3 regions of the Cellulomonas sp. ATA003 genome follow, and region 2 is predicted to be linked to each of the others. Evidence: predicted binding sites of a transcription regulator. Region 2 holds the regulator's gene; each other region holds the start of a gene.
The links. The regulator LexA, encoded in region 2, represses DNA repair genes until DNA is damaged. The targets are predictions, from matches to a motif close to TCGAACANNTGTTCGA.

Region 1: a site for LexA is predicted at 3,713-3,728, ahead of REH70_RS18045 (DUF222 domain-containing protein). Genes of this name have one in related genera too.
Region 3: a site for LexA is predicted at 6,726-6,741, ahead of REH70_RS08505 (DUF222 domain-containing protein). Genes of this name have one in related genera too.

Annotation. Positions count from the first base shown of each region.
Region 1 is NZ_CP133990.1:3,642,785-3,653,231, forward strand. Features, by position in the region: gene REH70_RS18025 (hypothetical protein) at 1-876, opposite strand, end outside; gene REH70_RS18030 (PadR family transcriptional regulator) at 983-1,594, opposite strand; gene REH70_RS18035 (AAA family ATPase) at 1,706-2,185, shown strand; gene REH70_RS18040 (PHB depolymerase family esterase) at 2,211-3,200, opposite strand; gene REH70_RS18045 (DUF222 domain-containing protein) at 3,747-5,525, shown strand; partial or broken gene REH70_RS18050 (zinc-dependent alcohol dehydrogenase family protein) at 5,566-6,632, opposite strand; gene REH70_RS18055 (amidohydrolase family protein) at 6,689-8,338, opposite strand; gene REH70_RS18060 (FMN-binding negative transcriptional regulator) at 8,341-9,033, opposite strand; partial or broken gene REH70_RS18065 (phosphoribosylaminoimidazolesuccinocarboxamide synthase) at 9,030-9,946, opposite strand; gene purD (phosphoribosylamine--glycine ligase) at 9,916-10,447, opposite strand, start outside.
Region 2 is NZ_CP133990.1:2,834,781-2,845,227, forward strand. Features, by position in the region: gene REH70_RS14180 (AAA family ATPase) at 1-642, shown strand, start outside; gene serA (phosphoglycerate dehydrogenase) at 687-1,922, shown strand; gene REH70_RS20770 (DUF5302 domain-containing protein) at 1,843-2,262, opposite strand; partial or broken gene REH70_RS14190 (aldo/keto reductase) at 2,414-3,462, shown strand; gene REH70_RS14195 (AMP-binding protein) at 3,592-5,325, shown strand; gene nrdR (transcriptional regulator NrdR) at 5,333-5,926, opposite strand; gene REH70_RS14205 (LysM peptidoglycan-binding domain-containing protein) at 6,132-6,389, opposite strand; gene lexA (transcriptional repressor LexA) at 6,749-7,456, shown strand; gene REH70_RS14215 (hypothetical protein) at 7,561-7,878, shown strand; partial or broken gene REH70_RS14220 (L-lactate dehydrogenase) at 7,939-8,834, opposite strand; partial or broken gene REH70_RS14225 (ATP-dependent DNA helicase) at 9,007-10,447, opposite strand, start outside.
Region 3 is NZ_CP133990.1:1,738,537-1,748,983, reverse strand. Features, by position in the region: gene REH70_RS08525 (hypothetical protein) at 1-230, opposite strand, end outside; gene REH70_RS08520 (HAD family hydrolase) at 498-1,355, shown strand; gene REH70_RS08515 (bifunctional diguanylate cyclase/phosphodiesterase) at 2,577-3,764, shown strand; gene REH70_RS08510 (hypothetical protein) at 3,959-4,534, shown strand; gene REH70_RS08505 (DUF222 domain-containing protein) at 5,136-6,644, opposite strand; gene REH70_RS08500 (5'-nucleotidase C-terminal domain-containing protein) at 6,923-9,094, opposite strand; partial or broken gene REH70_RS20575 (hypothetical protein) at 9,317-9,394, opposite strand; gene REH70_RS08490 (adenylate/guanylate cyclase domain-containing protein) at 10,251-10,447, shown strand, end outside.

The sequences.
Region 1 (10,447 bases), 810 kb from region 2:
GTGGGAGGCCATCCGCCAGAGGTCGACCGCGGCGGGCTCCGGGTCACCTGGCGGGACGCGGGCGCGTCGGGCATGGGCGAGCAGCGCGGTCGTGAGGGGCAGGAGGAGGACGGACGGCGGTCCGAGGACCGCGCTGAGCCACAGCTTCGTCGCACCGGTGATCTCGTGGCCCGCGACGACCCCGGCCACGCCCACCCCGCAAGTGAGCGCGGTGCGGGCGCCCACCGAGAGCGGCATCGTCGTCCGGTGCGGTTGTGCCTGGGCGTGGGGCGCGGTGCGGCGGACACGCCGGGTGCCGATCGCGGCGAGCAGCAGACCGACGGCCGCCGACAGCGCGAGCGCGCCCAGGACCGCCGTCCGGCCCGACGCGAGCGGGACGCCGATCGGGTCCACGTTCAGCCCGCCCTCGATCGGCTCGACGCGGACGCTCCACCCGCGCGGGGCGAGCAGGATCGACGTCGTCGTCGTCACCGCGAGCACGGCGAGGGCGGCGGTCGTCCAGGCGAGTGCGGACCGCGCAGCCAGTCGGCGTCGGGGGCCGAGCGAGCTGACCACCGCGCCGGGGACGACCAGCTCGCCGGAGTCGAGGGCGAGGTGGCGCTCGACGGCGCGGGCACGCTCAGGCCCGGCCGACACGACGGTTCCCACCACCGCGATCGCGACGATCAGCCACCACCACCCGGGGCCCCAGATGCCGGGCCCCGGCGACAGGAGGTCGACACCAGCCATGACGAGGACGAACGCGTAGCTCACCAGGGCACGGCGTGCCGGGAACAGGCGTCCCTCGATGTCGTCCCGGGCCCACGCGCGGTACGCGGGCCGGATGCGCGCGCCGACGAACCGGTACGCGAGCCAGTGCCCGAGCGGCGGACGCATCCGCAGGCGTGTGGCCCAGCCGGAGCGGACGAGGTCGGCCGCGGTCCGGGCGTCCAGGCTGCGGGCGTCGAGACCGGCGAGGTCGGTGAGCAGGGCGACGAGCTCGTCACCGCGCTCCGCCCGCCAGCGACGGGGGTAGGCGCGCAGCCAGAACCGGGCGGAGCGGGCGAGGTCGTCGTCGCGGGTGGTCGGTCCGTGCCCGGTCGCGGTCGGGGTCGACGTCGGGGTGGACTCCGGAATCGGGCTCGGGCTCGGGCTCGGGCTCGGGCGACGGCTCGGGCTCGGGCTCGGGCTCGAGCTCGGGCTCGGGCTCGGGCGACCCGAACCCCGCGGGACCCCGGTCACGACGCACCACCCAGCGCGGGCCGCGGCGCGACCGGGGGCCGCTGGGTCGAGGACGCGGCGAACCGGTCAGCAGCCGCTGCGCGTTCGCCGCCATCGCCTCGAGCCGCGCCGCCTCGGTCGCGACGGCGTCCCGTCCCTCGGGGGTGAGGCGGTAGTAGCGACGCAGGCGTCCGTCGACCACCACCTCGCCGGACGCCTCGGCCAAGCCGGCGGCGACGGCGCGGTCGAGCACGCCGTAGAGCGTCCCGGCGCCCAGCCGCACGGCGCCGTCGGACAGCTCCTCGACCGCGCGGACGACGCCGTACCCGTGCCGGGGCTCGTCGGCGAGCGCGAGGAGCACGAGGAACGCCTGCTCGGTCATCCGGAAGGCCATGGACGATATATATCGTGCGGCGAGGCATGCGCGGAAGGGGTCGCTCCCCGCTGCCGCGTCCCGCGGGGCTCCGGGGGCGACGTCGTCGGGCACGGCGCCTACGGTGCGGGCATGACCACGGTGCTGGTGACGGGGATGTCCGGCGTCGGGAAGTCCACGGTGCTGGCCGAGCTCGCGCGGCGGGGGCATCGCGTCGTCGACACGGACGACGGCGACTGGATCCACCTCGTCGCCCGTGGCGACGGGACCCCGCCGGAGCCCCTGTGGCGCGAGGACCGCATCGCGGCGCTCCTGGACGGCCACACCGACGGCGCGCTGTTCGTCGCCGGGACGGTGATGAACCAGGGACGCTTCCGGTCGCGGTTCGACGCTGTCGTCCTGCTGAGCGCGCCGCTCGAGGTGATGCTCCGGCGGATCGCCGACCGGGACGGGAACGACTTCGGCAAGACGGCGGTGGAGCGGGAGCGGATCGTCGCGGACACCGCCGAGGTGGAGCCACTGCTGCGCGCGGGTGCGACCGTCGAGATCGACACCCGCGCACCGCTGGGCGAGGTCGCCGACCGCCTGGAGACCGTCGCCCGGGGGCGATGATCGACGCGGGCGGCCGGCGACGACGTCAGGGGCGTCCGCCGCGCTGGTCGAGGCCGAAGAAGTCGACCGCGAGCTGCTCGAGCCAGGGCTCGGAGAGCGCGACGGCGTGCGGGGCGTCGCGCAGCGTGTACGCGTCGACCAGGGTGCGGCCGCTGCGGCTCGTGTAAGCCTCGTGGGTCCACCCGGCGCGCGGGTGGTCGACGAGGGACGGCTCCGGCCGGGTCCCGAGGACCTCGGTCCACTGCTCGACGCCTTCGCCGAGGTTGGCGACGTCGAGCGTGTCGTCCGCGGTGCCGTGCCACAGCTGCACCCGGGGGCGCTGGCCGCGGTAGCCCGGGTAGGCGTCGTCGACCAGGGCGGCCCACTCCTGCGGGGTGAGGTCGACGAGGCCGTCGGCGCAGGCGTTGTTCCACTCCGAGCCGTCGCTCGTCGCGAAGCACCCGTGCGGAACGCCGGACATGACGGACCCGGCAGCGAACACGTCGGGGTAGGTCGCGAGCATGACGCTCGTCATCATCGCGCCGGACGAGATGCCGGTGACGTACACGCGCGTGCGGTCGCCGCGCAGCTCACGCTGCACGTACTCGACCATGGAGACGATCCCTTGGGGGTCGCTACCGCCGCCACGCGTGAGGGTGGACGGCGACGAGACGTCGAAGCACTGCCCGGCGCGGGTCGCCGACGGGTAGATGACGACGAACCCGTAGACGTCGGCGAGCGAGGCGTAGTCGGTGCCGCCGAACATCGCGGGGCCCGACCCCGTGCAGTAGTGCAGCGCGACGAGGACCTCGGGTCGGCGCTGGACGTCATGCGGCACGTAGAGGTGCATGTCGAGGTCGGTCGGGTTGGGGCCGAAGTCGGTGATCTCGATGAGCTCCCCGGTCGGCGCGGGCAGCGGCTCGACCAGGGGCGGGACCGGCGTCGGGTCGACCCGGGGGTCGACGCGCGAGGCGGCTGCGGCTGCGGGCACCGCGAGGCTCAGGCACGCGGCGAGCGCGGTGGCGGCGAAGAGCAAGCGCCGGGTGGGGCGGTGGGTGGGGCGGTGGGTGGGGCGTGTGGCGCTGCTGGTCGTGGGGCGGGCGTTAGTGGCGGGGGTGGCCGGGCGGGTGGGGGGCACGTCGTCGTGCATGCGGCACCTCTCGGGCCCGCGTCGCTGCGGACCGGGTCGAGCCCGTCGCGGGACGCGGCGGACGGTCGGGCGGAACGTACGAGAGGGCGGGGGTGCGGGCAACCGGGGGTGGTGGGCGTGGCCTTGCGGGCGTGCGCGCACTGGCTGTCGACGGTGCGCCCGATCGCGGCAGGGTCGACCGCCGAGGAGTGGTGAACGGAAGCGCGGCTGAGTCGGCCGGTGGCGGACGTGTGCGCGAGGGCGGCTGGGCCGGACGGCGGCGATGTGCGCCCGAGCACGGCTGGGCCGGCCGCTGGCGGTTGTGCGCCCGAGCACGGCTGGCCGGCCGTCATCGGATGTCGCGTGCTGTCCACAGATCTTGTGCGAATCCGCTGCGTGTGGGTGTGCCGCACTAAACTTCGAACAAGCGTTCGAAGCGAGGAGGTGGCGACGATGACGGAGTCGGTTTTCCGCACGCGACCGTCCGCCGCCGGATCGGACGCCGGTCCGCGACCCGTGACGGCCGCCGCCGCGGCGCCCACCGCATGCGCCGCAGCCACGCCCGCGACCGACGCCGCCACCCCGGCCGCACACTCGGATGGCGCGACGGCCGCCGCCGAATCCGGACGCATCCTGCGGTCCACGTTGACGTCCCTGACCGGCCAGGTCATGGGTGCGGCGGGATGGTCGCCCGCGGACCGGTCGGCGCTGCTGGCCGACCTGGACCGGGTGATCGACGGCCTGAGCGTCGTGCGCGCGTCCGTGCTGGTCGCTGACCGGGAGGCGGGGGCGTGGCGGGGTGCCGGTGACCGGTCCTACGAGGCGACCCGGGGGCGCGCCTCGGGTGCGGGTGCGCGGGCTGCCGGGGCGCAGGTGCGGCAAGCCGACCAATTCGACGCCGCCCCGCTCGCCGCCGCAGCGGTGATCGACGGTCGCATCACGGCTGGTCACGCCGCGGTGCTCGGGAAGGTCGCGGCGAGCGGCACCCCGACCCAGCGGGCGGTGCTGGCGGATCCGGCCGTGCAGGAGGCGTTGGTCGAGGTCGCCCAACGTGAGGACGCCGGCGCCTTCCAGATCACCGTGGATCGGTGGGCGGCGGAGGTGGACCCGGGCGGGTTCGACCGCGCCCACGAGGCGGGGCGGTGCGAGCGGTACCTGCACCTGTCCCAGTCCTCGACCGGGACGTTCCTCAAGGGGCGCCTGGACCCGATCGCCGGGCACAAGGTGGCCCTGGCACTGGAGGCGCTGTCGCCGCGGCCGGCGGAGGACGACGACCGTGACCCCGGACAACGCCGCGCGGACGCGCTGACAGACATGGCCGAGCACGTGCTGGCCGACCCGGGGACCAAGCCGGGTGGGCACGTGCCGCCGCAGATCACGATGATCCTCACCCCCGAGACCTGGGCCGCCGCGCGCGCCGAACGCGACCGGCAACGCCGCGGCGCAGTCGCAGGCAACGGCGCGCCGGACGAGACGGCTGCTGTGGTGAGTTACCCGCCAGCGACGTTGGAGGACGGCACCCCGCTCCCGGTCAGCGATCTCGCGGCGGCGATGTGCGACTGCGAACTCACCCGTGCCGTCATCGACGCCGACGGCACGCCCCTGGACCTGGGCCGGTCGCAGCGGCTGTTCACCGGGCAGCTCCGCAAGGTGATCATCGCCCGCGACCGCGAGTGCGGATGGCCGTCGTGCCACGCACCGGCACGGTGGTGCCAGATCCACCACATCGACTGGTGGGACCGCGACAACGGGCCCACCTCCGCCGACAGCGGCGTGCTCCTGTGCGGGTTCCACCACCACGAGACCCACCGACGCGACCTCGCCATCACCAGGATCCCTGGCACGGTGACGGTGAAGTCACCGCCGGGTCGACCACCCGGCACCGCACCACCCGGACCACTCCCCCGAGTCACCTACCGGTTCCGCGACCGCAGCGGACGGGACGTCGGCGCGCACCCCGTCGCCGCCCCGTCGCGAGAGCAACCCACACCCGATGCCCCATGCCCGCACCTGCCGGGTCAGCCCCCTGGCGGTGACCCGCTACCCGGCCCAGGCGCGCGACCCAGCGCAGGTCAGCCGCTCAGCGCGACCGGCCGACGTAGCGGCACTGCGCCCACAGGGGACGACCAGGCGACCGACGAACTCGACCTCACGTGGACGAACGACCCGCTCACCGGAGCGCGGGTGCCGGCGTTCTTCCTGGCGGCATGGGACGGCGGTGATCCGACGTGAGAGACGTGCTGAGCGCGGGACCGTCCGTGAGCGGTGACCCCTACGGGACCACGACCGTCATGCCTGCTGCTCCGGCGGCGCGGCTCATCGCCGCGAGCGCGTCGGGGGCGTCGGGCAGGGCGATGGTGAGGCCGACGAGCCGCTCGGGGCGCAGCTCCCCGGAGGCGATCCGCGCGAGCATCGCGGGGTACTCGTGAGCGGCCATGCCGTGGCTACCGATGACCTCGAGCTCCCATGCGACCACGCGGGCCATGGGCAGTGGCGGGCGCGCCGCGTCGGCGAGCAGGAGGCCGACCTGGACGTGGCGACCCCGGCGGCGCAGACCGAGGATCGACGCGATGGCGGTCGCCGGGCTGCCGAGGGCGTCGAGCGAGACCCGGGCACCGCCGCCGGTCGCCGCGACGACGCGGGCGGCGACCTCCGCCGGATCGATCGACGCACCGGCACCTCGCCCGTCGGACGGGTCGAGGACGAGCTCCGCCCCGGCTTCCCGGGCGGCGTCGCGCGCACCCGGCGACGTGTCGAGGGCCACGACGCGGGCCCCCTCGGCGACGGCGACCATGACGGCGGACAGCCCGACGCCGCCGCAGCCGTGCACCGCGACCCAGTCGCCGGCTCGGGGTCGGCCGTGCACGGTCACCGCGCGGTAGGCCGTCGCGAACCGGCAGCCGAGTGCCGCCGCGGTGACCGGGGACATGTCGTCGGGGAGCCGCACGAGGTTGACGTCGGCGTGGTCGAGCGCGACGTAGTCGGCGAAGGAGCCGTCGTGGGTGAAACCCGGCTGGGTCTGGCGCTCGCACACCTGGTGCTCCCCGCGAGGCACGCGCTGCAGGTCCCGCACGCGCACACGAACGGGACGGTCACGCGGTCCCCGACGGTCCAGCCACCGACGGCCGAGCCGACCGCGGCGACCGTGCCGGCGAGCTCGTGCCCCGGGACGTGCGGGAGCGTGATGCCGTCGTCATGGCCCTGCCACCCGTGCCAGTCGCTCCGGCAGACACCGGTGGCCTCCACGCGCACGACGACGCCGTCGGTCGGGCACCCGGGGACCGGCACCTCGCGCAGCGTCGGCGGCTCGCCGAAGGCATCGACGACGACGGCGCGCATGGTCGACGGGAGGGCGGTCGTCGATGGATTGGGATCGCTCGAGGGCCCGGAGGTGGTCATCGGTCCAGCGTGCACCACGTCCACCGCCCGTCGAGAAGAGTGCCGCTGACCGGCATCGCGCGCAGCGTCGCGGCGTCGGCGGCAGTCGGGTCGACGTCGACCACGACGAGGTCGGCGCGGTCACCCGCAGCCGGCGACGCACGGCCACCGGTCGAGGCGTCGAGGGCGGCCCGCACGTCGATCCGTTGCTCGGGGTGCCATGGCTCGCGTCCGTCGCGTGCCCGGTGCACCGCGGCGGCGACGGTGGCCCACGGGTCGAGCGGCGCGACCGGGGCGTCGGAGCCGAGCGTGAGCGTGGCACCGGCCCGCAGCAGGGTCCCGAACGCGAAGGCGCGATCGGTGCGCCCGGGCCAGTACCGCTCGGCGACGTCGCGGTCGTCCATGGCGTGCTCGGGCTGCACGCTCGCGACGACACCGAGCGCGGCGAACCGCTCCGCGTCGCCGTCCCGCAGGAGCTGCGCGTGCTCGACCGATCCGCGGGCGCCGGTCGCGACGAAGGCGTCGAGCACGAGCCCGGCGGCCTGGTCGCCGATCGCGTGGATCGCCGAGGCGATCCCGTGGCGGTGGGCCCTGGCCATGAGCCGGACGAGGTCCGTGCCGCTGACCACGAGCCGGCCGAAGGCGTCGGCCTCGCCCTCCCGCCCGGGGTACGGGTCGTGGCAGAAGGCGGTACGGGTGTTCAAGGAGCCGTCGACGATGACCTTGAGCGGTCCGAGGGTGAGCAGACCCCCGGTTCCGGGCACGACGTCGCCGGTCGCGAGACCAGCCGCGATCGCACCGTCGAGGTGGTCGGCCCAGACACCCGCCGCCACCCTGAGCACGTCGGTCCCGCCGGCGACGCGGCGGCGCCACGCGCCCAGGTTGTCGTCGATCTCGAGGTCCACGACCGCGGTGACGCCGCGCGAGGCGGCGGCACGGGCGGCGTCGTCGACGAAGGCGTCCAGCCGCTCGGGCGGGACGCGCTGGAGGTCGTTCATGAGCGGCATCCACTCGTCCTCGCGCAGCAACCCGGTCGGGTGGCCGGCGCGGCCGAGCCGCTGGAGGGCCGGGGTGCTGAGCCAGGCGCTGTGCAGGTCACCGGAGAGGAGGAAGACGGGCGCGTCGGTGTGCCCGGCGGTGCGCAGGCCGGCGTCGAGGAGGGCGGCGGTGGGCGGCACGGGCCACAAGCCGTCCCGGAACCCCATGCCGACCAGGACGGGGCTACGGCCCGGGCCGTCGCCGAGCGGCTCGGCGGCGAGGCGCTGCACCACGAGGGCGACCGCGTCCTCGACCGAGCGGGTCGCCGACAGGTCAAGCCGTCGCCGGGTCAGCGCCCACTGCGCCATGTGGACGTGCGCGTCGTGCAGACCGCGCAGGACGGTCCGCCCGTCGAGCGCGACCCGCTCGGCTCGAGCGGCGGCGTGGTCGTGCGACGCGAGGTCCGGGCCGATCGCCGCGATCCGGCCGCCACGGAGCAGGATGTCGACCGCTCCGGCACGGGCACCACCGAGCGGACGGTCGTCGGTGAGCGGACGGTCGTCGGTGAGGGGACGGTCGTCGGGGAGCAACCGGGCGTCGGTGAGCAAGAGGTCGCGCGCGACGAACCGGTCGCGGTCGGCTGGTGGGAGCGAGCGAGGGGACGGGGCCGGACCGCCGGACGGGGTCATGCTCACGGGCGGTCGCGCTCGTGGGCGGCGCTCACAGCGTCGTCCGCCTCACGACCGTGCGCGACGCTCACCACCTCGTCCGACTCACAACCGTGCGCGACGCGCATCCGGGCGGCGAGCGCGGGGTTGGCGTAGGTGGGATCGGTCTCGAGCGCCGCCACCACGCGGGCGACGACCTCGGGCGGCTTGTCCTGGCTGAGCTTGGCCTTGGCCTGGACGCGGGTGACCCGCAGCCGGAAGCCCACGGCGCCGCGGGCGACGCGGCGGGCGTGGTCGGCGATCGGCGGGAGGCGGACCGGCTCGGGCATGACGCGCTCGTACCGGTCGACGGTGTCGGACAGCACGCGGAGGGTCTCGTCGGCATCGAGGACCTCGGGGACTCCGTAGAGGTGCGCGACCACGTAGTTCCAGGTCGGGAGCGCGGGGGTGTACCCGTACCAGCCCGGTGAGACGTACCCGTGCTCACCGGCGACGACGACCAGCACCTCGCCCGAGCCGAGCGCGTGCAGGACGTCATCCGGACGCCCGAGGTGACCGACGACGGTCAGCTCCGTCGCGTCCTCGAGCAGGACCGGGACATGCGAGGCGACCAGGCCGGACGGCGGGTGGCTGACGAGCGTGGCCCAGCCGTGGGCGCGGATGAGGTCACGCAGGGTGGCGTCGTCGTCGAGGCGGTACGCAGGGGTGTCGATCACGGTGAGATGGTGCGACCGGTCAGCCGTTCGTACGCCTCGGCGTAGCGGGCGCCGGTGCGGGCGACGACGTCGTCGGGCAGCGGGGCGGTGGTGAGGTGCGGTCCCAGCCGGCCGCCGGCGAAGTGAGCCAGTCCCGGACGTACTGCTTGTCGAAGCTCGGCTGCGCCCGACCGGGCTGCCAGGTGTCGGCGGCCCAGAAGCGGGACGAGTCCGGGGTGAGCACCTCGTCGCCCAGCACGACGGTGTCGCCCAGCAGGCCGAACTCGAGCTTCGTGTCGGCGAGGATGACGCCGCGGTCCCGCGCGATCGCCTCGGCGCGCGCGTAGATCGCAAGGGTGAGGTCACGCAGCCGGGTCGCGGACGCCGTCCCGATGCGGTCGGCGACGACGTCGAACGACACGTTCTCGTCGTGCTCACCGACGGCGGCCTTGGTCGCGGGCGTGAAGATCGGCTCGGGCAGTCGTGAGCCGTCGACGAGCCCGGACGGGAGCGGCACCCCGCAGACCTGACCGGACGTGCGGTACTCGGCCAGCCCGGAGCCGGTCAGGTAGCCGCGGGCGACGCACTCGACCGGGAACATCTCGAGCCGTCGGCACACCATCGCGCGCCCGAGGACGGACTCCGGGACGCCGTGCGGACCGGCCGCGGCGGTCACCACGTGGTGCGGGACGAGGTCGGCGAGCTGCTCGAACCACCACAGGCTGAGCTGCGTGAGCACGACGCCCTTGCCGGGGACCGGCGTGGGCAGCACGTGGTCGTAGGCGCTGATCCGGTCACTCGCGACCACCAGGACGACGTCGCCGTCCGGATGCTCTCCGACCGGCAGGTACAGGTCGCGGACCTTGCCCGCGTACACGTGGCGCCAGCCGGGCAGCTCACCGGTCACGGTGCGACCTCCCCGGCGGCGGGCCAGGACGACGCGGTGACGTCACCGCGGGACGCCGCGAGCGCGATGTCGCCCCGGTGGTGCGAGCCCGGCAGCGCGATCCGCTCGACCCCGGCATACGCCGAGGCACGGGCGGCGGCGAGGTCCGCACCGGTTCCGACCACGGACAGCACGCGCCCGCCCGCGGCCACCAGCGCGCCGTCGTCGGTCACGCGCGTGCCGGCGTGCAGCACGTGGACGCCGGTGGCCTCCGCCTCCGCGATCCCGGTGATCGGGTCCCCCGACCGGACGTCGCCGGGGTAGCCGTGCGCCGCCACGACGACCGTCACCGCCGCCTCGTCGCGCCAGCGCAGCGGCGGCACGTCGGCCAGCCGCATGGTCGCGGCCGCGTGCAGGACCGTGGCGAGCGGCGTCGCGAGCCGGGCCAGCACGACCTGGGTCTCGGGGTCACCGAACCGGGCGTTGAACTCGACGACGCGGGTGCCGCGGGAGGTGAGGGCGAGGCCGACGTACAGGACGCCGGCGAAC
Region 2 (10,447 bases):
CTGCTGCGGCGGGTGCCGACGCGGTCGATGACCATCGTGGGCGACGTCGCCCAGACCACCGCCCGGGCCGGGGCGCGCTCGTGGCGCGGCATGCTCGACCCGGTGCTGCGCAGCTCGTGGCGGATGTCGGAGCTCACGGTGAACTACCGCACGCCCGCCGCCGTGGCGGACGCCGCGCAGAGCGTCGCCCGCGCCGCCGAGCTGCCGGTCAGCACGCTGCGGTCGGCGCGCGAGGTCCCCGGGGCGCTCGCCGTGACCCGGGTCGGGTCGCCGGACGACCTGGTGCAGGGCGTCGTCCGCGGCGCCGCCACCGCCCTCGGCGAGGTCGACGACGTCGCCGACGGCGGCCGGGTCGCGGTGGTCGTCCCGCAGCGCCTGGTCGAGCCCGTCCGGGCCGCGGCCCGGGCGGCAGGTCTCGGCGAGGCGCTGGGCTCCGGCACGGCCGCGCTGGACGCCCCGCTCGTCGTCCTGACCCCGCGCCAGGCGAAGGGCCTCGAGTTCGACGTGGTGGTGCTGGCCGAGCCCGCGGAGGTGCTCGCCGCGAGCGCCGGCGACCTCTACGTGGCGATGACCCGGCCGACCCGCCGGCTGGGGGTGGTCCACCACGAGCCGCTGCCCGAGGGATGGCCGACGTCGGTGTGAGCGGCGCCGCACGACCGTCCGCCAGTCCGAGGGGCGGGACCGGATTGGTCCGGTCCGCGGACACGGCGCACCATAGGGGCGTGCTCCGCGCCCTCCTCCTCGAGAACCTGCATCCCCTCGCCTCGACCATCCTGGCCTCACAGGGGATCGAGGTGACCACCCGGACCGGTGCGCTGGACGAGGACGAGCTCATCGAGGCCCTCGACGGGGTCCACCTGCTCGGCATCCGCTCCAAGACCCAGGTCACCGACCGGGTGGTGGCAGCGGCGCCGGACCTGCTCGCGATCGGCGCCTACTGCATCGGCACGAACCAGATCGACCTCGCCGCCGCCGCGTCGCGCGGGGTCGCGGCGTTCAACGCCCCGTTCTCCAACACGCGTTCGGTCGTGGAGATCGCGCTCGCCGAGATCATCGCCCTCACCCGGCGGCTGACGGTCCTGGACCGCGCGATGCACGACGGGATCTGGGAGAAGTCGGCGACCGGCTCGCACGAGGTGCGCGGTCGCACGCTCGGCATCATCGGGTACGGCAACATCGGCACCCAGCTGTCGGTGCTCGCCGAGAACCTCGGCATGTCGGTGATCTTCTACGACACCGCCGAGAAGCTCGCGCTCGGCAACGCGCGCCGCATGGACAGCCTCGACGAGCTGCTCGAGGCCGCCGACGTCGTGACGCTGCACGTCGACGGGCGCAGCGGGAACGCGGGGCTGTTCGGCGCCGACCAGTTCGCCCGGATGAAGCCCGGCGCGATCTTCCTCAACCTCTCGCGCGGGTTCGTCGTGGACTACGCCGCACTGCGGGACGCCGTGCTCTCCGGGCACGTCGCGGGCGCCGCCGTCGACGTGTTCCCGGTCGAGCCCAAGCGCCGCGGGGACGCGTTCGAGTCCGAGCTGCGCGGCCTGCCCAACGTCATCCTGACCCCCCACACCGGCGGGTCGACCGAGGAGGCGCAGGAGGCGATCGGCCAGTTCGTGTCGAACAAGATGCGCGACTACCTCGCGACCGGCACGACGACGCTGAGCGTCAACCTGCCCAACCTCGCCCTCGACCAGGGCACCGGGATCCAGCGCATCGCGCACCTGCACCGCAACACGCCCGGTGTGCTCGCGGCGGTCAACGCGACCCTGGCCGAGCACGGCGTCAACATCGAGGGCCAGCTGCTGGGGACCCGCGGGGACATCGGCTACGTGGTCACGGACGTCAACTCCGACGTCGCCCCGGACGCCGTCGAGGCGCTGCTCCGCATGCCCCAGACAGTGCGCCTGCGCGTGCTGTCCTGACGCGCGCGGGCCTGAAGCGCGCGCTGCCCTGAAGCGCGCGGGCCGGGGCGGGCACGCGGCCCGACACAGGTCCGGCCCCGCACGCCGTCGGGTGCGGGGCCGGGAGGTGCCGCGCGCGGAGCGCGGGCCGGGCGGGCGGCTCAGGAGGAGCCGGACCGCCGGCGGAAGGTGCGCTGGGACGGTCCGGTCGTCTCCGACCCGTGCACGGAGCCGGTGTTCCCCGACCCTGCGCGGACCGGTGGTTGGCCGCCTTCTTGCGCTCCAGCGCCTCGCGGAACTTCGCCTTCGCGTCCTCGTTCACCGCAGCCGGCGTCGGTGCGTCCTCGTCCTGGTGCGCCACGTGTGCCTCCTGGGTGCGTCACTGCTGCGCCGGGACCGGCGCCCGGGTCCAGGGTGCCCGCCGCCGGGCCGGGCGACAAACGCATCGCCCCGGCGCGTGCCGCCCGGGCGCCAGCCCCTCGGACCGCTGACGGCGGCGTAGCGTGACGCCGGTGCACCGACCGGACCCGCAGCGCCACGACGCCCTCCCGTTCCGCCGCGCCGGCCGGTCCGGCCTGGACCTGCCCGCCGTCTCCCTCGGCCTGTGGCAGAACTTCGGCGCCGGGGACCCGGTGGCGCGCCAGCGCGACGTCGTCCTGCGCGCCGTCGACCGCGGCGTGACCCACCTCGACCTCGCGAACAACTACGGCCCGCCGCCGGGCTGGGCCGAGGAGGGCTTCGGCCGGGTCCTCGCCCGCGACCTGCGGTCGCTGCGGCACGAGCTCGTGGTGTCGACCAAGGCCGGCTACGACATGTGGCCGGGGCCCTCCGGCAGCGGCGGCTCGCGCAAGCACCTCCTCGCGTCCCTGGACCAGTCGCTGCGGCGCCTGGGCCTGGACCACGTCGACGTCTTCTACAGCCACCGCTTCGACCCGACCACCCCGCTCGAGGAGACACTCGGTGCGCTGCGCACCGCCGTCGAGTCCGGCCGGGCCGTGTACGCCGGCATCTCGTCGTACTCGGCACGTCGCACCGCGGAGGCGCTCCGGATCGCCACCGACCTCGGGCTCACGCTCACCCTGCACCAGCCGTCGTACTCGATGCTCAACCGCTGGATCGAGCGTCCGGACGCACAGGCGGGTGACCGGTCCCTGCTGGACGTGCTCGACGACGCCGGCGTGGGGGCGATCGTCTTCTCCCCCTGGCCCAGGGGATGCTGACCGGCAAGTACCTCGACGGCGTCCCCGCCGGCTCCCGGGCCGCACGCGGCGGGTCGCTTCGGCCGGAGTTCCTCACGCCCGAGAACCTCGAGCACGTCCGTGCCGTGGCCGGTCTCGCCGCAGCGCGCGGTCAGACCCTCGCGCAGATGGCGATCGCCTGGGCGCTGCGCGACCGCCGCGTCACCTCGGTGCTGCTGGGCGCGAGCAGCGTCGCGCAGCTGGACGAGAACCTCGCCGCGCTCGAGCGGACCGCCTTCGACGACGACGAGCTCGCCGCCATCGACGAGCACGCGGTGGACGCGGGGGTCAACATCTGGGCGGCTCGGTCCAGCGACCTGTGACGACGCGCCGGGGCCGACCGGCCCCGGGCCTGGGGCCTGGGGCCTGGGCCCGGGCGCACGCCGGGTCGGAGCCACGCGCGACCGGGCTACCCGGCAGTAACCTACGCAACCGTAGGTTAGCCTGACGCCGTGGCCGACCCCCTCGCTGACCGTCCCTGGCTCCGCTCCTACCCCGCCGGTGTCCCGGCCGAGGTCGACGTCCCGGACGAACCGCTGACCGCCGCGCTGGACCGCGCCGCCCGACGTCACGGCGACCGGGTCGCCGTCGACTTCCAGGGACGCACCACCACGTACGGCGAGCTCGCCCGCGAGGTCGACCGCGCCGCCGGCGCCCTGGCCGGCCTCGGGGTGCGCGCGGGCGACCGGGTCGCGATCGCGCTGCCCAACTGCACCGCGCACGTCGTCGCGTTCTACGCGGTCCTGCGCCTGGGCGCCGTCGTGGTCGAGCACAACCCGACGTACACCGCGGAGGAGCTCGCGCACCAGCTCGCCGACTCCGGTGCGGTCGTCGCGATCTGCTGGCAGCGCACCGCGGGCGAGGTGGCACGCATCCGGTCACGGACCGCCGTCCGCACGGTGGTCGCCGTCGACCTCGCCCGCGACCTGCCACCGCTCAAGCGGCTCGCCCTGCGCCTGCCCGTCGCCCGGGCACGCGCCACGCGCGCCCAGCTGCAGGCGCCGGTCCCGGCAGGCTGCCCGGACTGGCACACGCTCGTGCGGCAGGCCGCCCCCGTGCCCGACGACGTCGCGCGGCCTCGCTCCGGCGACACCGCGCTCCTGCAGTACACCGGGGGGACGACGGGGACCCCGAAGGCCGCGGTGCTCACGCACCGCAACCTGGTCGCCAACGCGCTGCAGGGCGCGGCGTGGGCGGGTCTGCGCGACGGCGAGGAGACCGTCTTCGGGATCCTGCCGTTCTTCCACGCCTTCGGTCTGACCCTGTGCCTGACGTTCGCGACCCGCATCGGTGCGACGCTGGTCGCCTTCCCGAAGTTCGACCCGGAGGCGGTCGTCGCCGCGCAGGCGCGCCGCCCGGCGACCTTCCTGCCCGGGGTGGCGCCGATGTTCGACCGCATCGCGACCGTCGCCGAGACGACCGGCGCCGACCTCACGTCGGTGCGGGTCGCGTTCGCCGGGGCGATGCCCGTGCCCGCGTCGACCGCCGCGCGCTGGGAGGCGCTCACCGGCGGCCTGCTCATCGAGGGGTACGGCATGACGGAGACCTCGCCGGTGGCGCTCGGCAACCCGTGCTCGCCCGACCGCCGGCCGGGGACGCTGGGCCTGCCGTTCCCCAGCACCCGCATCCGCGTCGTGGACGTGGACGACCCGACCTGCGACGTCGAGCCGGGCGAGCGTGGCGAGCTGCTCGTCGCCGGCCCGCAGGTCTTCGCCGGCTACTGGAACCGTCCGGAGGAGACCGCCGGATCGCTGCTGCCGGGCGGGTGGCTGCGCACGGGGGACATCGTCGTGGTCGACGACGCCGGGTCGGCGACCCTCGTCGACCGCTCCAAGGAGATGATCATCACCGGCGGCTTCAAGGTGTACCCGTCGCAGGTCGAGGACCACCTGCGGGCGATGCCCGGCGTCGCGGACGCCGCCGTGGTGGGCCTGCCCGGCGGTGAGCTCGGCGAGACGGTCGCGGCCGCCGTGGTGCTCGCCCCCGGCGCCGGCGCCCCGGACCTGGCTGCCGTCCGCGCGTGGTGCGAGCAGCGCCTCGCGCGCTACGCGGTCCCCCGGCGCGTCGACGTCGTCGCCGAGCTGCCCCGGTCCCCCATCGGCAAGGTGCTGCGCCGAGTGGTCCGCGAGCGGCTGCTCGGCCAGGCCCCGGGCGACCCGACCGAGGCCGGCCGGACCGCGAGCTGACGTCCGCTCAGCGGGCGGGCTCGGTCGCCGGCGAGCCGCTGCCGGTCGTGCCGGCGGTGGCGTCCGACGCCCCGTGGGCGGAGCCTGCGTCGTCGGTCACGGGGTCGCCGGAGCCCGCGTCGGACAACGGCGAGCCGGCGTCGACGGCGGACGCCTCGTGCTCGGCGCGGAGCACGGTGATGGCCGCCTCGAAGTCGTCCAGCGAGTCGAACGCCTGGTAGACGCTCGCGAAGCGCAGGTAGGCGACCTCGTCCAGGTCGCGCAGCGGACCGAGGATCGTCAGCCCGATCTCGTACGCGTCCAGCTCGGCACTGCCGGTGCTGCGGATCATCTCCTCGACCCGCTGGGCGAGCAGGGCGAGGTCGTCCTCGGACACCGGACGCCCCTGGCACGCCTTGCGCACGCCGTTGACGATCTTCTCGCGGCTGAAGGGCTCGGTGGCGCCGGACCGCTTGACGACCGACAGGCTCGCGGTCTCCACGGTGGTGAACCGGCGACTGCACTGCGGGCACTGCCGACGCCGGCGGATGGACGACCCGTCGTCGGAGGTCCGGGAGTCGACGACCCGCGAGTCGGCGTGACGGCAGAACGGGCAGTGCACAGCGGCCTCCGGCCCCTCGGAGCGGCCGGGCACCCCGATCCGATTGGTCTGGCATGTGGTGGCTGCGGCCGCTGACACCTATGACAACTGCCGCCCAACCTAGGCGGCGCCCTCCCGGGCCTGCAAGGTGCGCCCGGACCACGGCGCCGACCACACGCGCCCGTCGTGGCCCGGCGATCCGGCCGGCCCGCGCTCCGCGCGCGGGTCAGTCCCCGGCCGGCACCAGGATCTGCTCGCCGGCGACCAGACCGCTGGACGCACGGTTGTTCAGGGTCACCAGGTCGTCGACCGTCTCCCGCACGTCCTCACCCGGAGCCGTGAAGCCGGAGGCGATCGACCACAGCGTCTCGCCGCTGCCCACGGTGTAGGTGTCGACCGCGACGGGCGAGGCCGGGGCGTCGGCGACGGCACGCCCACCGGTGAACACCGCGCCCGCTGCGAGCAGGACCGCGACCGTCCGCACCGCGCGGCGACCGCGCGGTGTCAGGTGGAGCTCGCCCCGCCGGTCGTCGTGGGTGTCATCGTTGCTGCGCTCATCGTCCTGCTCCCTCCGTCGGTCCGGGCCGAACGTCTGTTCGTCGAACGTCTGTACGAATGTCTAGCACGCTTCGCCCGACACGTCGAGACACGATCGAACAGGTGTTTGAAACCCGGCCTCGGCGCTCCTAGGCTTGCGAGCACGCGGACAGCGCACCACGAGCCACCCACACGCCGACCGGGCGCACGGTCGGGGGCTCGGTGACGAGGAGGACTTCGGTGGCAGACGACGGCACGACACCCGGCCCGGACGGCCCCACGGCGGACGCCCAGGACCTCGCCTCCGTGCACGTCCTGCCCGACGGCGGGACGGGCGGCGACGGCCTCACGCCGCGCCAGCGGCTGGTGCTGGACACCATCCGGTCCTCGGTCGAGCAGCGCGGGTACCCGCCGAGCATGCGCGAGATCGGGGAGGTGGTCGGGCTGACCAGCCCCTCGAGCGTCAAACACCAGCTCACCGCGCTCGAGCGCAAGGGCTACCTCCGTCGGGACCCCAACCGGCCGCGCGCCATCGAGGTCGTGCAGCCGGACGACTCGCGTTCGATCTCGGCGTGGCAGGGGCAGCCGGCACCGCAGCCCTACGGCGAGGAGAGCCTCGCCTCGCAGGACTCCGCCCCGGCACCGTCGTACGTGCCCGTCGTCGGTCGGATCGCGGCCGGTGGTCCGATCCTCGCCGACCAGGTGATCGAGGACGTGTTCCCGCTCCCCCGCCAGCTGGTCGGGGACGGCGACCTGTTCCTGCTCAAGGTCGCGGGCGACTCGATGGTCGACGCCGCCATCTGCGACGGGGACTGGGTCGTCGTTCGTCGGCAGCCGGTCGCGGAGAACGGCGAGGTCGTCGCGGCGATGATCGACGGGGAGGCGACCGTCAAGACCTTCAAGCGCACCGACGGCCACGTGTGGCTGATGCCGCACAACGCGGCCTACGCGCCGATCCCCGGCGACCAGGCGCAGGTCCTCGGGCGCGTGGTGAGCGTGCTGCGGAGCCTGTGACCGCAGGCCGACGGGGCCGGTCGCCCTGGCGGCGCGGCGCCGCCGCCGGGTGCGGGACGAGGGCGCCGGCGGCACGCTGGGTCGCCGACGACAGGAGGGACCTCATGCCCGGACCACTGCGCGATCCCGGACCCCGCGCGCTCGACGCGCTGCGCCGAGCCGGTGGGGCGTCGGCGGCGTCCCCGGACGAGCCGGTCGCCCCGGACGAGCCCGACCCGGCCGCTCCGGACCCCGAGGCCGACACCGGTACCCACACCGCCACCCGCACCGACGCCGGCACCGGCACCTTCGCCGACACGGACGGCCGGGCACCGTCGACCGTCGACCGTCGACCGTCGGGCGACGGGACGGACGAGGACGTGCCGGGTGCCGTCAAGCGGCCCCCGGCCCGGACGGCCGATGCGCGTCCCGACCGGTCCTGAGGCGCCGGCGAGGCCGGCGAGGGCACGTCCCTGCCGAGCCTCGTCCGCCCGGCAGCGGGCTCAGAGCCCGAAGCGCCGCGCGACCGCCTGCAGGGCCTCGGCCGAGTGCCGCAGGCTGGCGAGCTCGTCGTCGGACATGGGGACCTCGAGCTGACGCTCCGCGCCGCGGCGACCGACGACGGTCGGCACGGACAGGCAGATGTCGCTGACGCCGTGGTAGCCCTCGAGCAGGCTCGACACGGGCAGCACCCGCCGCTCGTCCTTGAGCACCGCCTCGATGATCCGGGACCCGGCGAGCGCGATGGCGTAGTTCGTCGCGCCCTTGCCCTCGATGATCCGGTAGGCCGAGTCGATGACCTCGCGCGTCATGGACTCGCGCACCTCGGGGTGAGCGGTCCCGCGCTGCGCGACCCGCGCCAGTCCAGCAGCGGCACCCCACCGATCGTGGCCGACGTCCACAGCGGGAACTCGGTGTCACCGTGCTCGCCCGCGATGTACGCGTGGACGTTCTGCACCGCGACGCCGGTGTGGTGGGCGATGAGGTACCGCAGCCGCGACGAGTCGAGCACGGTCCCGGACCCGAACAGCTGCTCGCGCGGCAACCCGGAGATCTTGCCGGCGGCGTAGGTGACGATGTCGACCGGGTTGGTGACCATGACGAAGATGGCGTGCGGCGCGACCTCGACCAGGGCCGGCAGCATCGTCTTGACCAGCGAGATGGTGTTCTCGGCCAGGTCGATGCGGGTCTGACCCGGCTTCTGCTTCGCGCCGGCGGTCACCATGACCACGTCGGCGTCAGCGCACACCGCGATGTCGTCCGAGCCGATCACCTCGGCCATCGGCATGAACTGGATGCCATGCCCCAGGTCGAGGGCCTCCGCCTCGACCTTGGCGGCGTTGATGTCGTAGAGCGCCACCGTCCGGGCCGCACCGCGCATGAGCGCCGCGTACGCCATGGTCGCACCGACAGCACCCGCACCGACCACCGCCACCTTCGTCGTCCGGCGCGCGGGGGCGAGCGGGGAGTCGGCGGGGTGCGGCTGGGACGAGGTGTCGGTCACGGGTCCTCCGGGGGTGGTCGGCACACGCCGGCGCGGGTGTGCCGGCGCACGAGAGCGCGCGTCCAGGCTAGGCGGACAACCGCTCGAGCGCAGCGACCACCCGGGCGCGGTCGGTAGTGCGCCAGAAGCTCGGCAGCGACCGGGACAGGAACTCGCCGTACCGCGCGGTCGCGAGGCGCGGGTCGAGCACGGCGACCACGCCGCGGTCCTCCGTGCTGCGGATGAGCCGCCCGGCCCCCTGCGCGAGCAGCAGGGCGGCGTGGGTCGCGGCGACCTGCATGAAGCCGTTGCCGCCGGCGGCGACCACGGCCTCGGACCGCGCCGACCGGACCGGGTCGTCCGGGCGCGGGAACGGGATCCGGTCGATGAGCACGAGCCGGCAGGACGGCCCGGGGACGTCGACGCCCTGCCACAGCGACAGCGTGCCGAACAGGCAGGTGGCGGGGTCCTCGGCGAAGCGGCGCACGAGCGTCGGCAGCTGGTCGTCCCCCTGGACCAGCACGGGGACGTCGAGCCGCTCGCGCATCGCCTCGGCTGCCGCGGTCGCGGCACGGCGCGAGGAGAACAGCCCGAGCGTGCGCCCGCCCGCCGCGGTCACGAGGGCGGCGATCTCGTCGAGCTGGGCGTCCGTCGTGGGCTCACGCCCCGGTGCGGGCAGCCGCGACGCGATGTAGAGGATCCCCTGGCGTGCGTAGTCGAACGGGCTGCCGACGTCGACCGCCCGCCACGCGCGCTCGCTGTCCGGCTCCGGTCGACTGCCGCCCTCCTCCGGCCGCCTGCCGCCCGCCTCCGGCCGCCTGCCGCCCGCCTCCGGCCGCTCCGGCACGACCGTCGACGCCTCGCCGGTCCGGGCCCCGCCCTCCAGCCCGAGCGCGCGCGCGAGCGGGACGAACGACCCGCCGAGCGCGAGGGTGGCGGAGGTGAGCACCCCGGACCGGCCCGCGAGCAGGTGGGTGCGGATGAGGCCGTTGACGGACAGCGGTGCCGCGTGGAGCTTCGACATGCCGCCACCGCGCCATCCACCACCGGCGTCGTCGCCACGCGAGCACCACAGCACGTCGTGCTGCGGCCGGTCGGGGTCTCCGGCCATCCGGTCGGCGATCTCGAACAGCGCCAGCACCGCCGACGCCGCCATCTTCAGCCCGCCCTCGGCGGCCGCCTGGGCGGGGTCCCCTCGGGCTTCAGGACGCTGACCAGGCCGCGTGCCGCGTCCCGTACCGCGGCGACGGCACCCACGGCGTCGGGCGGCAGCCCGTCGCGGAACCGGCCCTCCGGCAGCTCGGCGAGCACCGCGCCGAGCGCGACGCTCGCCGCGTCGAGGTCGGTGGTCGGGACGCCGCCGTGCCGCCGCGCGAGGCGCGCGGCGTGCTCCACGCTCGCCACCGACAGCTCCACGGTGGCCTGCGCCGTGACCCGGTCGGTGAGCTCGTGGGCCTCGTCGACGACGAGCACGTCGTGCTCGGGGAGCACGTTCTGGGCGCCGGACGCCGCGATGCCGAGCATCGCGT
Region 3 (10,447 bases), 1.1 Mb from region 2:
AGGGTCGCCGCGAGGCCGTCCGCGGCAGCGGCCGCGGCGAGCGCAGCGGTCGCGAGCGCGACCGACTCCCTCCAGGCGGCGTCGGCGAAGGCCCGCGCGGCCGGGGCGAGCCGATCCGTCGCCGCCCCCGCGGCACGCTGGGCCACGGGGGGCGCGATGGTCCCGCCGAAGCCGGTCCACCGGTCCGGTGCCGCGGTGGCCGGGGGTCCACCGGCGAGAATCCCCGCCACGACCACGACCGCGCCGCCGCGGCTCCAGCGGAGGGCGGGCCCTGCGGCTCTCCCCGGAGCGCGGTGACGCCCTCGCGACCTGTCGACCGTCACCCGTCGCCCTCCTCTGCGCCTCGTCGCACTGCCCGGATCCTCCCGATCAGCGCGACGGTCCGAGCACAGCACAGCCGGACCCGCGCGGTAACGGGCCCGGAGGTCACGATCAGGTCACGGCGCGCGTGCCGCCCGCATTTCACCCGCGGCCCACCGCGCTGGGAGGATCGACGCATGTCCCTCGACACCGCTGCCCGGGTGGCGCTGACCGGCCCGCTGCCCGACCTGCGCCTCGTGACGGTCGACATGGACGGCACCCTGCTGGACGCCGACCACCGCATCCCGGACTCGCTGTGGTCGCTCCTGCCGCAGCTGCGAGAGCGCGGTGTCATCTTCTGCCCCGCGAGCGGCCGTCAGCACGCGACGCTCGCGGCCCAGTTCGCCCCGGTCGCCGACGACCTCGTGATCATCGCGGAGAACGGCTCCTACGTGGCGCACGGTGGACGGGAGATCAGCTCGACCACGATCGACCGGGGCGTCGTCGACGAGGTCGTGCGTGCGGTGCGCGACCTCGTGGCGACCGGGGTGCACGCGGGCGCCGTCGTCTGCGGGAAACGCTCGGCCTACCTCGAGACGCACGACGCCGCCGTCCGCGCGGAGGCGGACCGCTACTACGCGCGGCTCGAGTCGGTCCCCGACCTCCTCGCGGTCGACGACGACGTCCTCAAGGTCGCCGTCTTCGACGCCGGCTCGGCTGCTCGGACCACCGCCCCGGCGCTCGCCCGGTTCGCCGACACCCATCAAGTCGTCGTCTCGGGTGCCCACTGGGTGGACGTCATGCACGCCGACGTCCACAAGGGCGCGGCCGTGCAGACCCTGCAGCGCCTGCACGGGATCAGCCGAAGCCAGACCATGGCGTTCGGGGACTACCTCAACGACCTGCAGATGCTCGACGCCGCCGAGCACTCGGTCGCCATGGACAACGCGCATCCCCAGGTGCTGGCGCGGGCGCGGTACCGGGCGCCGTCCAACACCCAGGACGGAGTGGTCCGCACGTTGCGCACGGCCCTCGGCCTGACGGGCGCTCCGTGATCCCCACCGACCGTCGGTGTGCTACAGATGACCAGGTCATGCGTCGGTTCACCCGTTCGCACGCAGGGGGTCCTATCGCTCAACGAGGTGAGTTCCGCGCCGATGGGTCCAGTGACGGCGGGAGCACCCGCCCCGCCCGCAGGCGGACCCGAACCGACGCCGAGACGCGACCACGATCGCGATCCGGCGGCACACAGCACGAGGAGCCCGGCAATGTTCAAGTGGCGCAGCACGAAGCACACCGTCGTCCGTCTCGCGGGGAGCACTCCGGTGCTCGTCGCCGCGACCGTCGTCACCAGCGGCTGGAAGTGGATCTGACCGGCTCCACACCGGACCGGGGGCCGCACGTCGGCCCACCCGGTCCTCAGTGGTCTCCGCGTACGTCCTGCTCGTCGCACTCCTCGGTGTCGCAGCCCTCGTCGTGGTGACCGTCCGGACCGACTGGTCCCGGACGCTCACCGACCTGCCGGTCTGGCCGGCCGCCTTCCTCGCCCTCGCGGCGCTGATCGGCGAGGTGAAGCCGCTCAGCGTGTCACGCGGCGACGAGCCGGCCGAGGCCGTGTCGACGTCCACGCCGTTCGTCCTCGCCCTCATCCCCGTCGGTGGGCTGGGGGTCGCGATGCTCGCGCAGCTCGTCGCGAGCCTCGCCGACGACGTCCTGCAGCGGCGTGCGCCGCTGAAGTCGGTGTTCAACTCGGGCCAGTACGCGCTGAGCCTGCTCGCGGCGGGCGCCGTGTTCACGTGGCTCGCCGACCTGCGGCTGCTCGAGGTGCCAGGCACGGTCCCGCTCGAGGACCTGCTGCCCCTGCTGATCGCGGGCGTGGTCATGGTCGTCGTCAACCGGCTGCTGGTCGCCGTCGTCGTCTCGCTCGCCGCTGCCCAGCCGCTGCAGCGGGTCGTGGGCCACGACGTGCGCTTCTTCGCCGCCACCCAAACCATCTTGCTGTGCATCGGCGCGGTCGCCGCGAACGTCGCGAGCAGCGGCGTCCCGTTCCTGCTGCTGCTGTGCGCCCCCGCCCTCGCGGTCTACCTGTCCACCAAGGTGGCGGTGCGGCACGCCTACCAGGCCACGCACGACCCGCTCACGGGTCTCGGCAACCGCGACCGGCTCCAGGCGCAGCTCTCCCACTCCATCGCGGCGCGGGGGACGACACCGGCCCCGGTCTCGTCCTGCTCGACCTGGACAACTTCAAGGACATCAACGACACGCTCGGACATCCGGTGGGCGACCAGCTGCTGCGCACCGTCGCCGATCGCCTCGACGGCGTGCTCGGCGGCTCCCAGCTCGTCAACCGCCTGGGCGGTGACGAGTTCGGTGTCGTGGTCGACGGCGGCCTCGTCGACAGCGAGGCGCTCGCGCACGATCTGCTCGCCGCGCTCGCCGCGCCCATGCCGGTCGGTGAGCTCGACCTCGTGGTCCGGGCGAGCGCCGGGGTCGCGGTCGCACCCGCGCACGGCACCGACGCCGCGACGCTGCTGAAGAACGCCGACATCGCGCTCTACCAGGCCAAGCTGGACCGCGACCGGACCTGCGTCTACTCCGAGCGGCTCGACGTCAACACCGTCGAGCGACTGCGCCTGCTCGCGGATCTGCGCGCGGCTCTCGAGAACGGCCACCTCACCGTCGCCTACCAGCCCCAGATCGACCTGACCGACCGCAGCACCGTCGGGGTCGAGGCGCTGATCCGCTGGCGTCATCCCGCCCGTGGCCTCGTCCCCCCGGACAGCTTCATCCCGCTCGCGGAGAACTCCGGCCTCATCGGCGCCTTGACGGCCTACGTGCTGGACACCGCGCTCGCCGACCTCGCCCGGTGGCGTGCGGAGGGGCACCGGCTGCGGATGGCCGTCAACCTGTCCGCGAGGCACCTGTCCGACCTCGCGCTGCCCGGTCAGGTCGCCGAGGCGCTGCGTCACCACGGCGTCCCGCCCACGGAGCTCGTCCTCGAGGTCACGGAGACCGGCCTCATGTCCGACCCCGCCCGCGCCGGCGTCGTCATCGCCGAGCTGCGGAGCCTCGGCGTCGGGATCGCCGTCGACGACTACGGGACCGGGCACGCCTCGCTGAACTACCTCAAGCGCCTCGACGTCGACGAGCTGAAGGTCGACCGGTCGTTCGTCAGCGACATGGACCGCGACCACCACGACTTCATCATCGTGCGCTCCACCATCATGCTCGCCCGGGACCTCGGGCTGCGGGTCATCGCCGAGGGCGTCCAGGAGGAAGCCACCGCCATCAGCCTGCGGGACCTCGGCTGCGCGATCGGGCAGGGCTTCCACCTCGCCCGACCGACCACCCCCGAGGAGATCGGTGTGCGCCTGCGCGCCGATCGCGCCCGGGTCAGCCCGACCGGCGGTCGGCGTGCCGCCGGCGCCGACGTGCCGCGCCCACGCCCCGCGACGGGGTCCTGACCCGCCCTCGCCCTGCACGCTGACCTCGCCAGGCGCTCGCGCCTCGGCTCCTCGCGCGCCCCAACTCCTCGCGCCTCAGCTCCTCGCGCCCCAGGTCAGCGCGGGCACGCTCATCGAGCCACAGCCGAGCGGCCACGGCTCGCACCCCACGGCGACCCGGTGCGGGAGGCAGTCGCACACGCGACGATGCCTCGGTGAGCCTCTACGCCGAGATCCCCGCCCGCCGCGCCCGGCAGCTTGCCGGCGACACGCTGGTCCTCGCATGGGTCGTCGCCTGGGTCCTCGTGGGCCGGGCGGTGCACGACGTCGTCGGGCGGCTCGCCGAGCCCGGTCGCGCTCTCGAGAGCGCAGGCGGAGCCCTCGAGGAAGGTCTGCGCGATGCAGCCGAGGGCGTCGCGCGCACGCCGCTCCTGGGAGACGACCTGCGGGCACCGTTCGACTCGGCCGGCGACGCCGCACTCGCCCTCGCGGGCTCGGGAGTCGACATCCAGACCGGCGCGGAGCGGGTAGCGGTGCTCGCCGGTGTCTCGGTCGCCGCGTGGCCCGTCGTGCTGGTGGCCGGCGTCTGGGCCGTGCACCGGTGGCTGTCCGCGCGGCGCGCTGCGCGGGTCCGTACGGTCCGTGACTCCCCGCGGGTACGGACCTGCTCGCGCTCCGCGCACTCGTGGACGCGCCCCTCGGTCGGGTCACCGACGTCGCGCCGGACGTCGTCAGCGCCTGGCGACGCGGGGATCCCGACGTCGTCCGCGCGTTGGCCGGCATCACCCTGAAGGGTGCGGGACTGCGACCCCGCTGATGGACGGAACGGCAGCACGGCGAGCGGAGGGAGACATCAGCAGCGTCGCGCTGGAGGTGAGATGCGGCAGCCCGGTCCGACCCTTCAGCGCGGCAAGGCCCTTCAGCGCGGTCAGACCCTGCAGCGCGGTCAGACCCGGCAACCCGGGCAGGCCCGGCAGCGCCGGTGTGGTCACACGGTTCGGCTCCGCGCGTCCCCGTGCCGCCGACCGGCCGTGGCGTCGGACCGCGGTTCGGCAGTGATCGGCACACCTCACACCTCCAGGAAGAACGCCGGCACACGGGCGCCCGTGAACGGGTCCGTCGTCCACTCGAGCTCACCGGTGTCGGGCGAGGCGGTGGCCTGCGCAGGCGCGGTCCCTGACGAAGCGCGACCACCGGAGCGCCCCGCTTCTGCGGGGTGCAGAGCCCCGTCGCCCGCGCCCATCACCCCGTCCGCCGCGGCGACCAGCCGACCGGTGCGGTCGCGGAACTCGTAGGTGACCCGGGCGAGTGCTCCCGGTGGTGCGCAGCTCGCGCCGCTCCCGCGAGGCGCGGGTCCGTGCGGTGGGGGTCCGTGCGGTGCGGCGACCGCGCCTACGGGGGCGGGTGGCCGGGAGGTGCGTCGCCGGCGTCGGGCGGCTCCTGCGCTGATGACCGGCTGACCGCCGCCGCGCTCCTCGCGGCCGTCGCGTTCTTCGTCGACGTCGCGGTGGCGGCGATGCGCGTGATGGTGAGATCGCGTCGGTGGGTCTCGTGGTGGTGGAAGGAGCACAGGGGGACGCCGTTGTCGGCGGAGGTGGGTCCGTCGTCGCGGTCCCACCAGGCGATGTGGTGGATCTCGCACCACCGCGCCGGTGCGTGGCACGACGGCCACCCGCACTCGCGGTCGCGGGCGATGATCGCCTTGCGCAATGCCCCGGTGAACAACCGCTGCGTGCGGCCGAGATCAAGCAGTTCCCCGTGGGCGTCGATGACGACCCTGGTGATATCGCAGTCGCACATCGCCGCAGCCAGCTCGGTGACCGGGACGGGGGTGCCGTCCTCCAGGGTCGCCGGCGGGTAGCTCACCGGGGCGACCGTGGCCGATGGGCTGACCGCGTCGCCGGCGGACACCCCCACACCGGAGGGCGCATCGCCGGTACCCGTACCCGTACTCGTGCCAGTGCCAGTGCCAGTGCTGGTGCCTGAGCCCGTGGTGGTGGGCTGTGGTGCGCGGCGTCGCCGGTCGCGTTCGGCCCGGGCTGCCGCCCACGTCTCGGGAGTCATGACCATCGTGATCTGCGCCGGCACATGCCCACCAGGCTTCGTGTCCACCGACGCCAGGACCCGCCCCGCCATCTCCGTCAGCGCGTCCGCGCGGCGCTCGCCCGGGTCACGGTCGTCGTCCTCTGCCGGGCGCGGGGTCAGCGCCTCCAACGCCAAGGCCAGCCGGTGCCCGGCGATCGTGTCCAACCGCCCCTTGAGGAACGTCCCCGCGGTGGACTGGGTCAGGTGCAGGTACCGCTCGGCGCGCCGCGCCTGGTGGTCGCGTTCCAGCCCGTCGGGGTCCACGGTCGCGGCCCACCGGTCCACGGTGATCTGGAACGTGCCGGCGTCCTGCCGCTCGGCCACCTGGACCAGCGCCTCCTGGACCGCCGGGTCCGCCAAGGCCTCCCGCTGCACCGGGGTACCGGTCACCGCGACCTTCCCCAGCACCGCCGCGTGACCCACGGTGATGCGACCCTCGGTGACCGCTGCTGTGGCGGCGGGGGCGGCGTCGAGCTGCTCGGCCTGCCGCACCTGCACCCCCGCCGCCCGCACACCTGTCCCAGAGACCCGCCCCCGCGCCGCCTCGTACGACCGGTCACCCGCACCACGCCACGCCCCGGCATCCCGGTCCGCCACCAGCACCCCGGCCCGCACGACGCTCAGACCGTCGATCACCCGGTCCAGATCCGCCAGCAACGCCGACCGGTCCACGGCCGACCACCCGGCCGCACCACCGACCTGCCGGGTCAGCGACGCCATCACCGTCACCAGGGTCTGCCCGGACGCGAGAGCGGGCGTCGCTGGTGCGCAGGCGGGGGTGCCGCCGTCAGCGGACCCGTCAACGGCGATGGCCACACCGGTGAGCGTGGGCGGTGGAGGGAGCGCTGGACGCGCCGCAGGCGGAGTGCTCTCGGTCACCGCAGCCACCTCCCCGCGTCGAACGTATGTTCGAAGTCTACCGAGGGCACCCACACGCGGAGGTACCGCGACGCATCTGTGGACAGCGCGCGCGACTAAGAGAACGTGCGGCGGCGGCGCGGGAGGAAGGGGCCCTCCCTGACCGAACACCTCCACCACATCGTCCGGTCGCACACCGCGACGGCGGTGGCGGGCGTCGCCCACCACCGCCGTCGTCAGCTACCAGCCGTCACGTCACGGCGCGAGGTCCCGTGCCTGCGCCGCGATCCCCGTCCCCGCGGGTCACTCCACCCGCTGCCCGCGGCGCGCGACCGACCACAGGCCGGCGCCGAGCGCGAGGAGCAGTGCGGCCAGACCGGCGATGCCGGCCGCCTCGGCTCCGGTCGCCGCGAGGGCCCCGGACCGGCCGCCGCCCGTCGCCGCACCCGAGCCTCCCGCGCCACCCGAGCCGCCACCTGCCGCACCTGAGCCGGTCCCCCGGCACCCGACCCACCGCCCGTGCCCGGGGCGGGCGTCGTCGTCGGGCTCGGGGTGGGAGTCGGCGCCGGGGTGGTCGGCGTGGGCGTCGGGACCGGCGTGGCGACCGGTTCGGTGACGAGCGTCCAGCTCGGCTCGAAGAAGTCCGCCGGGTCGATCACCTCGGCCGCCGCGGCCCAGTCGATGAGCAGCTGCCGGATCTCCAGGCGCTCGTCGTACAGCACCTCGGCGTCCGCGACGTGCGGGTATCCCCCACCACCGCTCTGGCGGTAGTTGTTCACCGCGAGCACGAAGACGTCGTCGTCGGCCACCGGGGTGCCGTCGGGGTGCGAGAGCCCGACGATGCGCTCCCCGGCGGGCTGGGAGATGTCGATCGCGTACTCGAGCCCGGAGACGACGTCGTAGTTGTAGTCCGGGATGCCCTCGGGACGGTCCTCGGTGACCGCGTTCGTGCCGGTCTCCGGGTCGAACTCCGCGCCGACCTCCGCCTGGTTGAAGTACCGCCCCGAGAACTCCAGGTAGTCGGTGAGCTCGGCACCGGTCATCCGCACGCCCACGAGGGTGTTCTCGTAGATGTACAGGCCCGCCATGTCGCGGATGGTGACCTCGCCCTCGGGGAACACGGCGGTGCGCGAGAACGGGGACGCCTGGGAGATCACCGGCAGGTCGGCGTACGGGGTGTCGGCGAGAGCGGACTCGACGGTCTGCGCCTGCACGTGGTTGATGAAGTCGATGATCGGGGTGTCCTCGTACCGCGACGTCGCCGCGGAGAGCTCGGTGACCGACGTCGCGACCGGCGTGTTGACGTACTCGACCGTCGCCTCGTGCTCGGCGGTGAGCTCGGCGACGAACGCGGCGTCCTCGGTCTCGATCTCCTGGCCGTAGTGCGGCTCGACGCTCGGCGCCGCGCCCTCGCTCCAGTCGACGCGGTAGCCGTCGTTCTCGGGCACCAGGGACAGGGTGGTCTCGGTGACGCTCTGCGCCCAGTAGTACGGCTGCGTGACGAGCACCTTCTCGTCCGCGACGTTGGTGAACACCGTGGCGGGCCTGTCCTGGTGGCTGTGCCCGGCGACGATGACGTCGATCCCCGGCACCTGGACGGCGATGTTGTTGACGACGTCCTCGTTCAGGTCGGCCGGGTCGTACGTCGCGTCGGGCACCGTGCCCTGGCCCGTGTGGGCCAGCACGACGACGACGTCGGCGAGGTCGTCGACGACCGGTACCCACTGCTCCGCCGCCTCGACCATGTCCTGAAACTCCAGCACCCCGTCGACGTGCTGCTTGTCCCACACGCGCACCCCGGGCGTGACCAGGCCGATGACGCCGACGGTCACCGTCTGGCCGTCGATCTCCTGCTCGAGCAGCGTGTACGGCTCGTGGTACGGCTCACCGGTCACGACGTCGATGACGTTGGCGCCCAGCAGCGGCGCCGCCAGGTCGTCCTCGTACGCGGCGAGCATGTCGAGGCCGTAGTTGTACTCGTGGTTGCCCACGACCTGGGCGTCGTAGCCGATGGCGTCGAAGGCCTGCGCCATCGGGTGCTCGGTCGTGCCGCCGAGGACCTCGTCGGCGCGCTCGCCCAGGCCGTAGAGGTAGGTGAGCGGCGTGCCCTGGATCGCGTCGCCGTTGTCGAGGACCAGCACGGAGTTCTCCGGCTCGCGCTCGCGCACCTCCTTCACGACGGTCGCGACGCGGGACAGGCCCAGCGTGTCCTCGCCCTCGTACTCCGCGTCCGCGAAGTAGTCCCAGTTCATGACGTGCCCGTGCGTGTCCGTGGTGGACAGCAGGGTGAGGGTCACGGGGTCGGACGGCGCCGGCGGCACCGTCGCGGCGGTCGCGGACAGGGTGGGGACGACGGCGACCGCGAGGCACGCGACGGCGACGGTCGCGCTGGACTTGCGCACGGACATGGGACTCCTGGTGGAGAGGCGGAACGGCGAGCGGAGGACGCCGAGCGATGCTCGACGCGGTGACGTTAGCCCGTCCGGATGAACGGGAGGTGACTTTCAGCGCGGCGGGTGGTCCTCACGGCGGTGTCCGTCCACGAGGCGCTCGAGCTCCTCGCGCGGCAGGGCGGAGCCGTGGACGACGGCGACGGTCACGTCGGTGACCGCGACGACGCTCGACGTCCGCGCTCCCTCGAGCAGGGCACGCTCACCGAGGATCGCGCCCGGGCCGATCTCCGCGAGTCGCTCGCCGTCCCGCCGCACGGCGACCACGCCGTCGAGCAGGAGGGCGACATGCTCCCCGGCTCCCCCTGGCGGAACAGCACGTCACCCGCGGCGAGCCGCCGCACCCGGCGGTCGCCGCCCATGACCAGCACGGACAGCCGCCGCTCGAGCTCGGTCTCCACCGGGGTGGTCACCGCGGCCGCCTCGACGCCGCGCCACGGGTTCTGCTCCTCGGTCATGTCGTGCAGCCAACCGTCGGAGTCGGTGAGCGCCACCTTCTCGGTGAGCCGGCCGGCGTCGTCGTACACCCAGTGGCGCGGGAACGCGCTCGCGCCCTCGACGCGGTGGGTGGCACGACCGTCCGCGTGCAGCGTGAGCTCGAGCGTCGTCCACACCAGCGGAGCGACCAGACGGGGGCGCCCCCGGACGAGACGCGGTGCGGGCAGCGGCGCGCGCCCACCGGCGGTCTGCCGGACGACGGCCACCGCACCGTCGTCGGAGATCCGTGTCGTCAGGAGGTCGGGCATCTGCACCGCGGGGAAGCGCACGGCGCCCCCGAGCAGGTTGGTCAGCCCGATGACGCCGCCCGTGCCGGGCCCCGGGTGCACCGCGGTGATCCGGCCGTCATGCAGCTCGGCGGTGGCGCGCAGCCGGTTGACGAAGCGGAACCGGCCGGCGCGGCGCAGGGCGTCCAGGTCGTCGAGCCGGTCCGGCGGCGGGTCGTCGTAGTGGGTGAGGCCGACGTCGAACGGCACCCGCAGCGGGCCACGGATCAGCTCGGACGGGATCCAGGACAACGACGTCACGCCCGCCGTCGGAACAGCCACGCGCCCACCTCCGTCGGGAGCCGATACCGGTGACGACCTGCGACGACGCACGCTACCGTCAGCGCGACATGAGCACGGGCGCGACGGGACGGCGGGTCGTCAGCGTGGTCTTCGCAGACCTCGCCGGCTTCACCGCGCTGTCCGAGAGGCTCGACGCGGAGGACGTCGCCGGGATCCAGGACGCCTGGTTCGCGCGGGCCACCGACGCCGTCGTCGCGCACGGCGGCCAAGTGGAGAAGTTCATCGGCGACGCGGTCATGGCGAC